One region of the Bacillus haynesii genome, then DNA from elsewhere that is predicted to be linked to it. Evidence: riboswitches for the same ligand, from Rfam matches in the RefSeq annotation. Region 1 holds a riboswitch; each other region holds the start of a gene.
What was found. A riboswitch is a leader RNA that binds a small molecule or an ion and turns the genes downstream of it on or off. The one in region 1 is predicted to bind S-adenosylmethionine.

Region 1 (3,385 bases):
AGAATTTGTTCCGCATCAACCGACAAGGCATCCTGCTTTCTCGGCAGAAGCGACAGATTAACAGAACCGTCTTCTTTTACTTTGATCACCCTTGCGGTCAGCTTTTCGCCGAGCCTCGGCTCTTCCTTTCGCTCAGAAGAATGGATGAAGCCTCTGATGCCGGCTTCAGAAATCATAAAAGAGCCCGATGCGATCAAGCGGTAGATCGTCCCGGTGAGTTCTTTATTCATCAGGTCGGGTGAAGCTTCGGTAAACAGCTCGCTGATCTTGTCCTCCGGCGCCGGTTTGGCAAACATCCTTCCGTGCCCCGTGATTTTCAGCATACAGTACAGCCTGTCCCCTTTTTGCGGCCATACTGATTCATACGGCGGGAGATGCTCTGTCGCGACGAGGGCGTCTTTCGAGAGCCCGACATCGACGAAAACCCCCATTCCGCTGACGGCATCAACGACTTCCACCCAGCCGTACTGTTCAGCGCTGATGATCGGCTTTCTCATCGTAGCCGCCAAACGATCTTCATGATCGACATACAAAAAGACATCGACCTCTTCTCTGTCTTCAATATCCTCGGTGATCTCGCTCTGATGCAGAAGGACCGCCGTATCGCCGTCCGTCAAAAAGTAACCGTAATCGGCTTTATGATCTATTTTCAATGTTAGCTGCTGTCCTGGTTTCATACTGCTTCTTCCTTTCTTATCCGCCTGTTTTTCTTTTACTTATTATTCCTCCAATGTTCAAATTATTGCCAGATCGCGGCCAGGCAAAACCGCTCGATATTGGAAGTTTCACCTTATTCTACTATAATTGACTCATAAGTAAAATGGATGGAGGTTTTCACATGGCGAAAGAAAGCTCATTTGATATCGTCTCAAAGGTTGAACTGCCTGAAGTTCAAAACGCAATCCAGACCGCTCTCAAGGAAATCGGCACACGCTATGATTTCAAAGGGTCAAAAAGCAGCATCACACTCGAAGGAGACGAGCTCGTTCTCGTATCAGACGACGAATTTAAAATGAACCAGCTGAAAGACGTGCTTGTCGGCAAACTGATCAAGCGGAACGTCCCGACGAAAAACATCGAATACTCAAAGCTCGAGAACGCTTCAGGCGGCACGGTCAGACAGCGCGGAAAGTTAGTTCAGGGCATCGATAAAGAAAACGCAAAGAAAATCAATAACCTGATAAAAAAATCGGGTCTGAAAGTTAAATCGCAAGTGCAGGATGATCAAGTCCGCGTAACCGGAAAAAATAAAGACGACCTTCAGCAAATCATCGCGATGGTGAGGGAAGCCGACCTGCCGATTGATGTCCAATTTATAAATTTTCGATAAATTCTTAATTTACTGTTGATTATTCCCCCGATTTTCGGTAAATTGAGTAAAAGTAATCAATAGAAACTAAATAGCTGTTCTTATCAAGAGAGGCAGAGGGACTGGCCCGATGAAGCCTCAGCAACCGGTGAATGAATATTCATGACCAAGGTGCTAAATCCAGCAAGCAGTCTGCTTGGAAGATAAGAAGACGGACAAATGTCGATGAAAAGTCTTCTGCTCCACAGAAGACTTTTTTGTTTATCAAGAATGATTAAGGGGGAAAACGATGGGTTTTTTGGAGGATATAAAAAGCAAAACGTTAATCGCTGACGGCGCAATGGGCACGCTTCTGTATTCCTATGGGATCGACAGGTGTTTTGAGGAACTGAACATCTCCAAGCCCGAAGAAGTGAGACGCGTCCACGAAGCGTATGTACAGGCCGGTGCCGACATCATTCAAACGAACACGTACGGCGCAAACTTCATCAAGCTGTCCAGATACGGACTCGAAGACGAAACAAAACAAATCAATGAAAAAGCGGTCCGTCTCGCCCGCTCCGCCGCCGGCTCTGCTTATGTTCTCGGTACGCTCGGCGGTATCCGGACGTTCAACAAAAACTCGTATTCTCTCGAGGACATTAAAAGAAGCTTCCGCGAACAGCTCTATCTTCTGTTAAATGAGCAGCCGGACGGACTTCTGCTCGAAACCTATTATGATTTAGAAGAAGCGCGCGAAGTTTTAAAGATTGCCAGAAAGGAAACGGAGCTGCCGATCATTTTGAATGTCTCGATGCACGAAGAGGGCGTTCTTCAGGACGGAACCCCGCTTGTGGACGGTCTGAAGCAGCTGGCATCACTCGGCGCAGACGTCGTCGGCATCAACTGCCGCCTCGGCCCTTATCATATGATCAGAGCGCTTGAAGAAGTCCCGCTTTTAGAAGACGCCTATCTTTCCGTCTATCCGAACAGCAGCCTCCCATCCCTTGTCGAAGGCAGGCTTGTTTATGAGACGGATGATGAATATTTCAGGGAAAGCGCGGAGGAATTCCGCAATCAAGGCGCACGGATCATCGGCGGCTGCTGCGGAACGACGCCGAACCACATCAGAGCGATGGCTGAGGCGGTCAAGGGGCTTCCTCCAGTCACCGAAAAACGCGTGAAAATCAGAAAGAAAGCGGCGCTTGCCGTTCAAAACGAAAGGACAGAGCCCGCTCTTGACGATCTGGCCAAGCAGAAACGGTCCATTATCGTCGAGCTCGATCCTCCAAAACAATTAAACTTTGAGAAATTTTTGCACGCCGCAGAGGAGCTAAAATCAGCCGGAATCGATGCACTGACATTGGCGGACAACTCGCTTGCAACACCGAGGATCAGCAATGTCGCCTGCGGCGCGCTCTTAAAACAGCGCCTCGATATGAGGTCGCTGATCCATATCACATGCAGAGACCGCAACCTGATCGGCCTGCAGTCCCATTTAATGGGCCTCGATACTCTGGGGCTGTCAGACGTGCTGGCGATTACCGGCGATCCGTCGAAGATCGGCGACTTTCCGGGAGCGACTTCCGTCTATGACCTGACATCGTTCGATTTGATCAGCCTGATCAAGCAGTTTAACGAAGGCTTGTCCTATTCGGGTAAACCGCTCGGCAAGAAAACGAATTTCTCAGTGGCGGCCGCCTTCAACCCGAATGTCAGACACATTGACAAAGCGGTGAAACGGCTTGAGAAAAAAATCGCCTGCGGCGCAGACTATTTCATTTCTCAGCCCGTCTATTCAGAGGAGCAGCTCATCAAAATCCACGAGGAAACGCGGCATCTTGAAACACCGATCTATATCGGCGTCATGCCGCTGACCAGCAGCCGCAATGCGGAATTCATCCACAACGAAATCCCCGGCATCAAGCTGTCCGATTCAATCCGCGAAAAGATGGCGCTGGCAGGAAACGACAAACAAAAACAGGCCGAGGAAGGGCTCGCGATCGCCCGCTCCCTGCTTGATGCAGCGTGCGACCTGTTCAACGGCATTTATCTGATCACACCGTTTTTGCGGTCTGATTTAACAGCCGAGCTGAC
Region 2 (3,385 bases), 2.1 Mb from region 1:
ATGAAAAGGCATGGATGATTATTGTCGAGCCGTCTGATGCTTCTGAAATCGAAAATCTGATGACAGCCGAGCAATATGAGGACATGATAAAAGAAGACTAAGGATTATTCAGGATAGCTGTTCGTCGTTTGGATACTCTATATCAAGAGGGGGTGTCCAAATTGACGCTGAAAAAAGAACGTATTGATATTACAGAACATGTGGAAAGCCGATTAAAAAACGGTGGAACGCAGCTGTATCATGAAAATGAGCTGATCGGCCGAATGACCGGCAAGGATCAATACGAGTTGAAATCTGGATATTCATTCCAAGATGAAAAGTTTTACAAAATGGCGGATACCGTAAGCGGACCGGATGCTAAATATGTAGACTGTGATGACCACCAAGGCTGGTGTTAATCAAGTCAGGCGGTGAATATTCACTGCCTTTTTTTACAAGTAAATCTTTAAAGGTGATCCATATGCCGGAAAATGAAAAAGTCATGATTGTCGAAGGGAAATCAGATAAGCAAAAAGTGAAGCATGTCATCGAAGAGCCCGTGGACATCATTTGCACAAACGGAACGATCAGCCAGGCAAAACTCGATGAATTCGCCGAGACGCTGTTTGATAAAGACGTTTATATCCTGGTGGATGCCGATGAATCAGGCGAAAAGCTCCGCCGTCAGCTGAAGAGGGAGCTCCCCCAAGCTTCGCATCTATACATCGATAGAGTATACAAAGAAGTCGCTTCCGCCCCGAGTCAGCATGTTGCAGAAGTATTATTTCGTTCAAACATCCGGGTACATACAAAATATCTATTATAAAAAGTATTGAGGTGCGGTTCAACAGATGCAAGAACTTCAAGAAAAAGAGCTAAAACGGCTTGAGCATGAAACCTGTCTTCTATATGTATACACGCCGTTCTGCGGAACGTGTCAACTGGCCGGAAGAATGCTGGAAGTCGTTGATGAAATGATGAAGGACGTTCCTTTTTATAAAAACAATCTCAATTATTCCCCGTCATTTGCCAAGGAGCAGGAAATAGAAAGCGTTCCGTGTTTTATCCTTTACAAAAACGGGCGAGTCGTCAAAAAAGAATACGCTTTTCACTCCGTTTCCTACTTATATGATACGATTAAACAAAATGTTGTGGATTAAGGGCGGTTTTGACATATTTCTCGGGAAATAACCAGCAAAAACTTGTCGAGCAATTCCTAAAGGAACTCCTGCGGCAGACAGAGAATCTGTAAGTATGACCAATTTACAGGAGGTTATACAGTTGGAGAAAATGGGATTGATAGAAAGAGAGGACAAGGCTCTTTTTTTAAAACCTCTATTATCTACAACGGCTTTGCTGATTACGTTTCAAGGCGAGAAAGAAGCTTTTACGTTAGCGATCAACGAAAAAGGGGAAATGGAAAAATCTTCTCCTGTAGAAAAAGCTCATTTGACCTTTTTTGGAGAGCAAAGCGAGATTATTGACCTTCTACACGGTGACATTTCGTTGCAGCATCTCGTACAGCGCGGCACTGTTAAAGTTAAAGGCTCTTTCAGAGCTTTATTGAAGCTTGAAGCGATTTTATGGCTGACGGACGGCTTCTTTAAAAACAGCGATCTTTATTCATAGACTTATTAAAAATTTGAAAAATCGGCACATTCCGTGTATAAGTCAGACAGGGACGGGCGTTTGCGTTCGTCTCTTTTCGCCGTAGGCCGATTGTCTTAAGAAAAATAGTTGACAACTATTTTTCCGCATGATATCCTACTTTAAGAATTCCGATCATAATAATCAAAAAATAAATATATGTTTCTCTTATCCAGAGAGGTGGAGGGAAGTGCCCTATGAAACCCGGCAACCATCAACACGTGTTGAAATGGTGCCAATTCACGCGAAGCATTATGCTTTGAAAGATGAGAGAAAGGCCCAGACTATTCAAAAGCCTTTCTGCTCATGTGTGCAGAAAGGCTTTTTTCATTGTTTGATCAGGAATTTAGACAACTATGAGAATTGAGCAAGAAAGCAGGTGATGGCTTTTGATAAATCTTCAAAATGTTTCAAAGATTTATCGGTCAAAGCATGGAGATGTCAATGCTGTCCAAGATGTCACCCTTACGATTAAAAAAGGTGAAATCTTCGGAATTATTGGATATAGCGGAGCTGGAAAAAGCTCCTTGATCCGTCTCTTGAACGGACTTGAACAGCCGACTTCAGGTACGGTTGAAGTAGCCGGCAGAACAATCAGCGAGATCAAAGGGAAGAAGCTGAGGAATGCAAGGCAGGAAATCAGCATGATTTTCCAGCATTTCAACCTCTTGTGGTCAAGAACGGTGCGCGACAATATTGCGTTTCCGCTGGAGATCGCCGGTGTCAGCAAAGCAAAACGTCTGAAAAGAGTCGCTGAACTGATTAAGCTTGTCGGTCTTGAAGGCAAGGAAAACGCCTACCCTTCACAGCTTAGCGGAGGGCAAAAGCAGCGCGTCGGCATCGCACGGGCGCTCGCAAACAATCCGAAAGTTCTCTTATGCGATGAAGCGACATCAGCGCTTGATCCGCAGACGACTGACTCGATCCTGGGTCTTCTGTCCGATATCAATGAAAGGCTCGGGCTGACCATTGTCCTGATTACTCATGAAATGCATGTCATCAGGAAAATCTGCCACAGAGTGGCCGTCATGGAAAACGGAAAGGTCGTAGAAGAAGGCGATGTGCTGAACGTATTCCTCAAGCCGAAGGAAGAAATGACAAAGCGCTTTGTTCAGCAGGTAACAGAACCGGTGGAAACAAAGGAAACGCTGAAGCATTTCCTCGAAGAAACGACATCCGGACGGACGATCAAGCTCACCTTCGTCGGTGAAGCAGCCGAATCGCCGCTGATCACGCAGATCATTCGGAAGTTCAATGTTGAAGTCAACATCCTTCAAGGCAAAATCTCGCAAACTCAGGACGGCGCATACGGTTCATTGTTCATTCATGTCGACGGACATGAAAACGAGGTCAATGATGTGGTCGATTTCATCAAGAGCCGCCAGGTAGAAGCAGAGGTGATCACGAATGTTTGAAAAACTGTTTCCAAACGTAGATATGGAGCAGCTGTGGGAAGCTACGTATGAAACGATATATATGACAGGAATTTCCCTATTGTTTGCTTTTATCATCGGAGTGATTCTCGGTATGCTGCTGTATTTGACTTCAAAAGGAAACATTTGGCAGAACCGGGTCGTTAACGGTGTAATATCGGCAATTGTCAATGTGTTCAGGTCTATTCCTTTTATTATATTGATTATTCTGCTGCTCGGTTTCACAAAGTTTTTAATGAACACGATCCTGGGGCCGAACGCCGCACTTCCGGCTTTGATTATCGCATCGGCTCCGTTCTATGCCCGCCTAGTTGAAATCGCTTTGC
Region 3 (3,385 bases), 240 kb from region 1:
CGGACCGGAAAATGTTAATGATCATATTGACAACCGTAAAAACTGCCGGATTTTCAAGCAGATGCCCCTTCCTTGTGACAACCAGCAAAATGCCGAGCGGAATGCCGATCACGCTTGAAAATAAAAGCGAAAAAACTGTCATTTGAATCGTTTGAACCAGTGCGTCAATGATTTGGTCATATGTAACAAGCATGCTTATACCTCCCTGATGCGAATGTTTTCTCTGCGTATATATTCGAGCGCGCGCCCGATTTCACCATCTTCCCCCTGCAGTTCGACCGTCATGCTGCCAAACGGAATTCCCTGAAGCTCTGTAATCGTTCCGTGCAGAATGTTGACTTCTACGTCAAATCGCTTTGCCACTTGAGAAAGAAAAGGCTTCCCAGAAGATTCACCGACAAATTGAAGCTGGTAAAGGTGCTTCACATTTAATTTTTGAATCGATTCAGGTATCTCGTGGTCGATGGCTGATTTGACAAAGCTTTTCGCCGTTTCGGTTTCCGGCGCGGAAAATACGTCAAACACACTACCTGATTCAATAATTCTTCCTTTTTCAATGACCGCGACTTTGTCGCAGATTTCTTTTGCCACATTCATTTCATGGGTGATTAACAGTATCGTGATGTTATATTGTTCGTTGACGCGCTTCAGCAGCTTCAAAATATCGCCGGTCGTCTGCGGATCAAGCGCGGATGTCGCTTCATCGCAGAGCAGAACTTCCGGATTTGTCGCCAGCGCCCGGGCAATGCCGACGCGCTGCTTTTGGCCGCCCGAAAGCTGATCCGGATAATCGCGGGCTTTATCCTCAAGCCCGACAAAACGGAGCAGCTCCGTCACTTTTTGCTTTATTTCGGCTTTCGGCGTTTTGACAAGCGCGAGCGGCTCTGCGACATTAGCAAAAATCGTTTTTGAATTTAGCAGGTTAAAATGCTGAAATACCATGCCGATCTTCCTTTTTACAGTGCGAATCTCTGCTTTCGACAAGGACATTAAGTCTCTTCCGCCGACGAAAACCTTTCCGGCCGTCGGTTTTTCAAGGAAGTTCACACAGCGGATCAGCGTGCTTTTCCCTGCACCGCTGAATCCGATGACGCCGTATATTTCCCCTTTATCCACATGAAGGTCGACTCCATTGAGCGCATGGACCTTCTGTCCGCCACTTTCATAGACCTTTTCAACGCCTTCAAATGTAATCATGATGATCTTCCTCCTCTTTTTGGCTAACAAAAAAGGCTTCTTCTTAAAAATAAGAAGAAGCCTTTGACGACACAAAGTAAATAGAGTGGGTCCGCTCTCTTCTTATCTTCCAAGCCCGTACGGCTTGTTGGATGTGGCACAGTATTCTGCTGTTTGCAGAACCCGCTGCCGAGGTTTCTCAGGGCCAATTCCCTCCGCCTCTCTGAATAAGAAGTGTTGTTGCATGAAGTTTTACCTAACTTTACAGCTTCTTTGAAATGTTGTCAATCAGATTCGTGAAAATTTCAAAAACTCTCTTTTCAATGCTTTATTTCTCACCCTGATCATTAAATTTCACTTTTTTTAAAAAAATTGTGTTTAGCAGTTGTAATTTCGCTTAAACACTGGTAAAGTAAAGGTAATTATTTTTGTTCGAACTATCTTTAAGAAGAAAGTTTTGTAAGAGTTTTCGTCTTGGAAGTTTGTTTTAGAGCAAGAATAGTGAATTTAAGCGTTATCGCTTTAGGAGGAAATTTCATGCTAGAAGGTAAAGTAAAATGGTTTAACTCTGAAAAAGGTTTCGGATTCATCGAAGTTGAAGGACAAGACGATGTATTCGTTCATTTCTCTGCTATTCAAGGCGAAGGCTTCAAAACTTTGGAAGAAGGCCAATCTGTATCTTTCGAAATCGTTGAAGGAAACCGCGGACCACAAGCTGCTAACGTAACAAAAGCGTAAGCTGTGAACCGCTGATCTTCATACAGGACTGCTGACCGAATGTCAGCAGTCTTTTTATATTTTAAAAAAGCCTCACGCCCGGAAACCGGCGTGAGGCTTTTTTTGAGAATACCGCTTATGAAGCAATGTCTCTTTTTGTGAATACACCAAAAGCGAGCACATGAAAAACGAGAAAATAGACAGCGAGCACCACAATCGAGAATCCCAGCGTCATATCTGAAACAAGCGGAGATCCGTCAAAGTATTGAGTGAGATCAGTGTTGGCAAATAAGATGTATTTCACCCATTCAAATTTCGTCGCAAGCAAGTTTGTCACCGTTCCGCCCATTGCCAAAAGAAAAATTGAAATACCTACGGCAAGCGAGCTGTTTCTGAAAACCGTTGAAATCATAAAGGCCATAGTCGCCATCATCAGAAGCGAAATTGAATTCAGCAAATAGCTGCCGGCCAAGTGCAGCAGCAGGCTTTTTTCTTCAACTGTTCCATCGGTGTACGCCAAGTGAACCTGGCTGCCGTCGCCTGTCCCGAATAAAGCAAGGCCTGTGATACCCGCGCATGCGAACAGAATGAAAAGCAAAGCCAATGCAAAAAGCAGGACTGTAAAATATTTTGCCAGCAGAATTTTAAAGCGGCTGATCGGCCTGATGACAAGCAGCTTCACCGTTCCCCAGCTGAATTCATTCGCAACGATTCCCGCCGCCACCGTGATCACAAACAGACCGGCGAGGGGAATGATGCTGCTCGCGTCGCTGATGAACGACAGGGCCGAATAGTCCCCGTCTTCCGGCAAATCGTGCTTGATTCGATACTCATTAATGGCGGTCGACCGTTCATAGCTTTTTTCAAGTGCCGGATTATTGACCCCTTTAAGTTGTTCTTTCATATCTTTATTTTCTTGCATCAATTCTTTTTTCCAGTCCGGGTTTTGGTCTGTCTCTCCGATCGTCTTTGCGAGAACGCCCAGCCCGATGGCAGATAACAGCAAAATCCCGATCATGACGTATGTGCCTTTTCGATTAAAAATTTTGATCCATTCATTTACGATGAGATTAAACATGCTGAGCTTCCTCCTTATCAGCGGTGATTTCCAGGAACCGGTCTTCCAGCGATTTGTTCACGGCCTTCACTTCATATAGGCGGACACCGCTGTCTGTCAAGTGTTTGATCAAATCAGGCACTTCATCCTTTTGAAGGCTGAGCTCTATCCCGCCTTCCGCTTCGTCAACCTTCACCTTTCTGAAAGCAGCCGCTTCCCGCAACAGAGCCTGATTATCATCCGCTTGAATATAATAGCGCTTCTTTTCATCCTGAGCGGGTCCGTGCACATGCTGAATATCCCGGAGCTTTCCGTTCTGGATAATGGCGATTCTGTCGCACATCAGTTCCATTTCTGAAAGCAGGTGGCTTGAAACGATGACCGCCATACCTCTTTCTCTCGTCAGCTTTCTTAAATGATCGCGGATTTCCCGGA
Region 4 (3,385 bases), 440 kb from region 1:
CATTAATTGCCGTGACCCAGCTGACAAGCACGTCTTCAGAAATGCTTCAGCGTGAACTGCTGATTGAAACACCGCTTCTCGATGCAGTTGTTCACTACAGCAAGTTGGCTGAAGAAAGCGGACTTGACGGCGTCGTCTGCTCCGTTCATGAAGCCGAACACATTTACCGGGCTGTGTCTTTAGGTTTTCTGACCGTGACACCCGGAATTCGCATGGCAGATGACAAAAACAACGACCAGGTCCGGGTGGCGACGCCGTCATACGCACGGGAAAAAGGCGTATCGGCGATCGTTGTCGGCCGTTCGATTACACAGGCGGAAGATCCTGTGTCAGCCTACAGAAGAATAGGACATGAGTGGGAGGGAACCAAGGCATGAAAACAGACATTGCAAACCATTTATTAAAAATCAAAGCAGTTTTCCTGCGCCCGAATGAGCCGTTTACATGGGCGAGCGGCATCCTGTCGCCCATCTACTGCGACAACCGTTTGACGCTTTCATATCCGGAAGTAAGGCATGATATAGCTTCAGGGCTTGCCGGACTGATTCAAGACAAATTTCCCGAAGCCGAAATGATCGCCGGTACGGCAACCGCGGGAATCCCCCATGCCGCGCTTGCCGCTGACAGACTGAGCCTGCCGATGTGCTACGTCAGAAGCAAACCGAAGGCGCACGGCAAAGGAAACCAAATTGAAGGAGCCGTTGTAAAAGGACAGAAAGTCGTTGTGATCGAAGATTTAATTTCAACGGGCGGAAGCGTCCTTGAAGCAGCCGCCGCCCTTACAGAGGCGGGATGTGAAGTGCTCGGCGTCGCCGCCATTTTCACTTACGGGCTTCCAAAAGCCGCCGCCGCCTTCAGCGAAGCGGGCGTTGAATATTACACGCTAACTGATTATGATACGTTGACAGAGGCTGCGCTTGCCGGTGGATATATCAGCGAACAGGATGCCGCCAAACTGAAAGAATGGAAGGCGAATCCTGAAAGCAAGTCTTGGATGGACTGATGACCAAAGCCGTATTCTCCTAATGGGAGAACGGCTTTTTTTGCGCCTTTTTGCAGATTTCAAAATAGTAAAATCGGATTATTTTTATTTTTTATTAATCCTATAAAAAAAGTCGGGTTGACTTTTATTCGAATTGTGCTAAAATTTTAAAATAACAAAAGCAAACTTATCAAGAGCGGTGGAGGGACTGGTCCGATGAAACCCGGCAACCTGCGTGTGATGCGTAAGGTGCTACTTCCAGCAAAATGCCCTCATTTTGAGAGATAAGGAATAGCGGAGTTCCTCGTCTTTCTTTCAAAATTGGAAGAAAGATTTTAATTTTTAAGGGGCAGAGGAGGAGCTAGAAGTGAAGACAGATGAACAGCTTGAAAAGGTGATCATCAAAATGAAAGACATGCTGAAAGACATGAATTACGGATCGATCACATTCGTTGTTCAGGACGGCAAAGTCATTCAAATCGAAAAAAATGAAAAAATAAGATTGAAATAGCTGACTAGACAAACTAGAGGCGGTTTTCACAGTTTTTTTCTGCTGGAAGCCGTTTTTTTGTTGGCAAAAAAAAGGGGGAACCGAAAATTTTTACTTACAGCACATGGGAGGAACCAAACATCTCTTTTCAGGAAGATGACTCTTATAAAGGAGCGCTGTCCGTCCTGAAATGGGCGTACGGACATTACGGGGATCAGCTCGTATATGCGTGCAGCTTCGGAATTGAGGGGATCGTCCTGATCGATTTGATTTATAAGGTTAAAAAAGATGCAGTCATCGTTTTCCTTGATACAGGGCTTCATTTTAAAGAAACATATGAAACGATCGACGCTGTCAAAGAACGATATCCAGGCCTTCAGATTATCATGAAAAAACCGGAGCTTACCGTCGAAGAGCAGGCGAAAGAATATGGGGACGAACTATGGAAGACCGCTCCGAATTCCTGCTGTGAAATGAGGAAGGTCATTCCTCTCCGCGAGACGCTATCAGGCTACCCGGCTTGGCTGTCAGGCCTGCGCCGCGAGCAATCGCCCGGGCGGAGCAAAACGAACTTTTTGAACAAAGATGAAAAATTCAAGTCCATCAAAGTTTGTCCGCTCATTCATTGGACGTGGAAGGATATTTGGAGATATGTGACAAAACACGATCTCCCATACAACCCGCTTCATGATCAAGGCTATCCGAGCATCGGCTGCGCTCCGTGCACCTCTCCGGCCTTTACGATGGATGATCTTCGATCAGGCCGCTGGAACGGATCGGCTAAAACAGAATGCGGATTACACGAGTAAGGAGATGAGTCATGGAACTTGCCGCCATTTTATTTAGCATGTTTTTTGCGATGAATATCGGAGCGAGCGGTGCAGCTGCTTCAATGGGAATCGCCTACGGATCTGAAGCCGTCAAAAAGAAGTTTCATGCCCTTCTGATCTGTGCAGCCGGCGTTCTCTCGGGCGCCGTCATCGGCGGCGGAAACGTCGTGAAAACGATCAGCTCAGGCATCATTCCTGAACGGGTGATTTCGCTCGAAATCGTCTGCATTATTATCGGATCGGCGGCGCTGTCGCTCTTTATCGCAAATGTACTTGGCATCCCGCTTTCGACAAGTGAAGTGACAGTCGGATCTGTTGTCGGAGTAGGTGTCGCTTACCAGGTTTTGTATGTGAAATCTTTGCTTGTCATCGTCTCATTTTGGGTCATTGTACCAATCGTCGCTTTTATGTTTACATTTGCGATGGCAAAAATCATGAAAAAAACGATCAAACGTCCAGCCTCGGGAAAAAAAGCAAAGGTTTTGGCGGTCATTCTGTTGATCACCGGGTTTTTTGAAGCCTTCTCAGCAGGCATGAACAATGTCGCAAACGCTGTCGGACCTCTGGTGGCGGCGCATGTTTTGACAGTCGGGGAAGGAACGCTCTACGGCGGACTGTTTGTCGCGCTAGGCGCCCTTTTACTGGGCAGGCGCGTTCTTGAAACAAACGGCAAAAAGATAACGAGATTTTCAAAAGGAGAGGGGATCATCCTTTCCGGAACAGGGGCCGGGCTTGTCATCATCAGTTCAATTTTCGGTTTGCCGGTTCCGCTTGCGCAAGTCACATCATCTTCTATTATAGGGATGGGAATGGCAAAAAACGGCGGCAACGTCTTTCATAAACAAGTGGTCAAAACAATGCTGAAAGTATGGGTCGTCTCGCCGTTCCTTTCATTAAGCCTATCTTATATGCTGGTCAGCCTTTTATTAAAAGGAGACTATTATGCTCTCATCGTCATCACAAGCGTCCTTCTGGCATCTGTCGGAACGCTCAGCCTGATGAGAGCGGTCAAAAAAGAACACAGCTCCGTCCATGAGCAAGGCGGAGGAATTTAAACACAAAGTAGGGGGAAACAAGTTTATG

Region 2: linked by a shared signal. The riboswitch ahead of metN (methionine ABC transporter ATP-binding protein MetN) and the one ahead of H2R00_RS09055 (bifunctional homocysteine S-methyltransferase/methylenetetrahydrofolate reductase) in region 1 are both predicted to bind S-adenosylmethionine.
Region 3: linked by a shared signal. The riboswitch ahead of H2R00_RS10215 (methionine ABC transporter ATP-binding protein) and the one ahead of H2R00_RS09055 (bifunctional homocysteine S-methyltransferase/methylenetetrahydrofolate reductase) in region 1 are both predicted to bind S-adenosylmethionine.
Region 4: linked by a shared signal. The riboswitch ahead of H2R00_RS06735 (YezD family protein) and the one ahead of H2R00_RS09055 (bifunctional homocysteine S-methyltransferase/methylenetetrahydrofolate reductase) in region 1 are both predicted to bind S-adenosylmethionine.

The regions. Positions count from the first base shown of each region.
Region 1 is NZ_CP059494.1:1,811,746-1,815,130, forward strand. It holds partial or broken gene H2R00_RS09045 (CvfB family protein) at 1-697, opposite strand, end outside; gene H2R00_RS09050 (YajQ family cyclic di-GMP-binding protein) at 839-1,330, shown strand; SAM riboswitch class I at 1,408-1,519, shown strand; gene H2R00_RS09055 (bifunctional homocysteine S-methyltransferase/methylenetetrahydrofolate reductase) at 1,599-3,385, shown strand, end outside.
Region 2 is NZ_CP059494.1:3,900,391-3,903,775, forward strand. It holds gene gcvH (glycine cleavage system protein GcvH) at 1-101, shown strand, start outside; gene H2R00_RS19255 (YusG family protein) at 162-398, shown strand; gene H2R00_RS19260 (toprim domain-containing protein) at 461-805, shown strand; gene H2R00_RS19265 (thioredoxin family protein) at 831-1,139, shown strand; gene H2R00_RS19270 (SCP2 sterol-binding domain-containing protein) at 1,261-1,608, shown strand; SAM riboswitch class I at 1,792-1,899, shown strand; gene metN (methionine ABC transporter ATP-binding protein MetN) at 2,016-3,041, shown strand; gene H2R00_RS19280 (methionine ABC transporter permease) at 3,034-3,385, shown strand, end outside.
Region 3 is NZ_CP059494.1:2,056,662-2,060,046, forward strand. It holds gene H2R00_RS10210 (methionine ABC transporter permease) at 1-193, opposite strand, end outside; gene H2R00_RS10215 (methionine ABC transporter ATP-binding protein) at 196-1,197, opposite strand; SAM riboswitch class I at 1,297-1,410, opposite strand; gene cspB (cold shock-like protein CspB) at 1,714-1,914, shown strand; gene H2R00_RS10225 (ABC transporter permease) at 2,030-2,971, opposite strand; gene H2R00_RS10230 (ABC transporter ATP-binding protein) at 2,964-3,385, opposite strand, start outside.
Region 4 is NZ_CP059494.1:1,368,167-1,371,551, reverse strand. It holds gene pyrF (orotidine-5'-phosphate decarboxylase) at 1-377, shown strand, start outside; gene pyrE (orotate phosphoribosyltransferase) at 374-1,003, shown strand; SAM riboswitch class I at 1,167-1,273, shown strand; gene H2R00_RS06735 (YezD family protein) at 1,377-1,493, shown strand; gene H2R00_RS06730 (phosphoadenylyl-sulfate reductase) at 1,580-2,281, shown strand; gene H2R00_RS06725 (sulfate permease) at 2,293-3,357, shown strand; gene sat (sulfate adenylyltransferase) at 3,383-3,385, shown strand, end outside.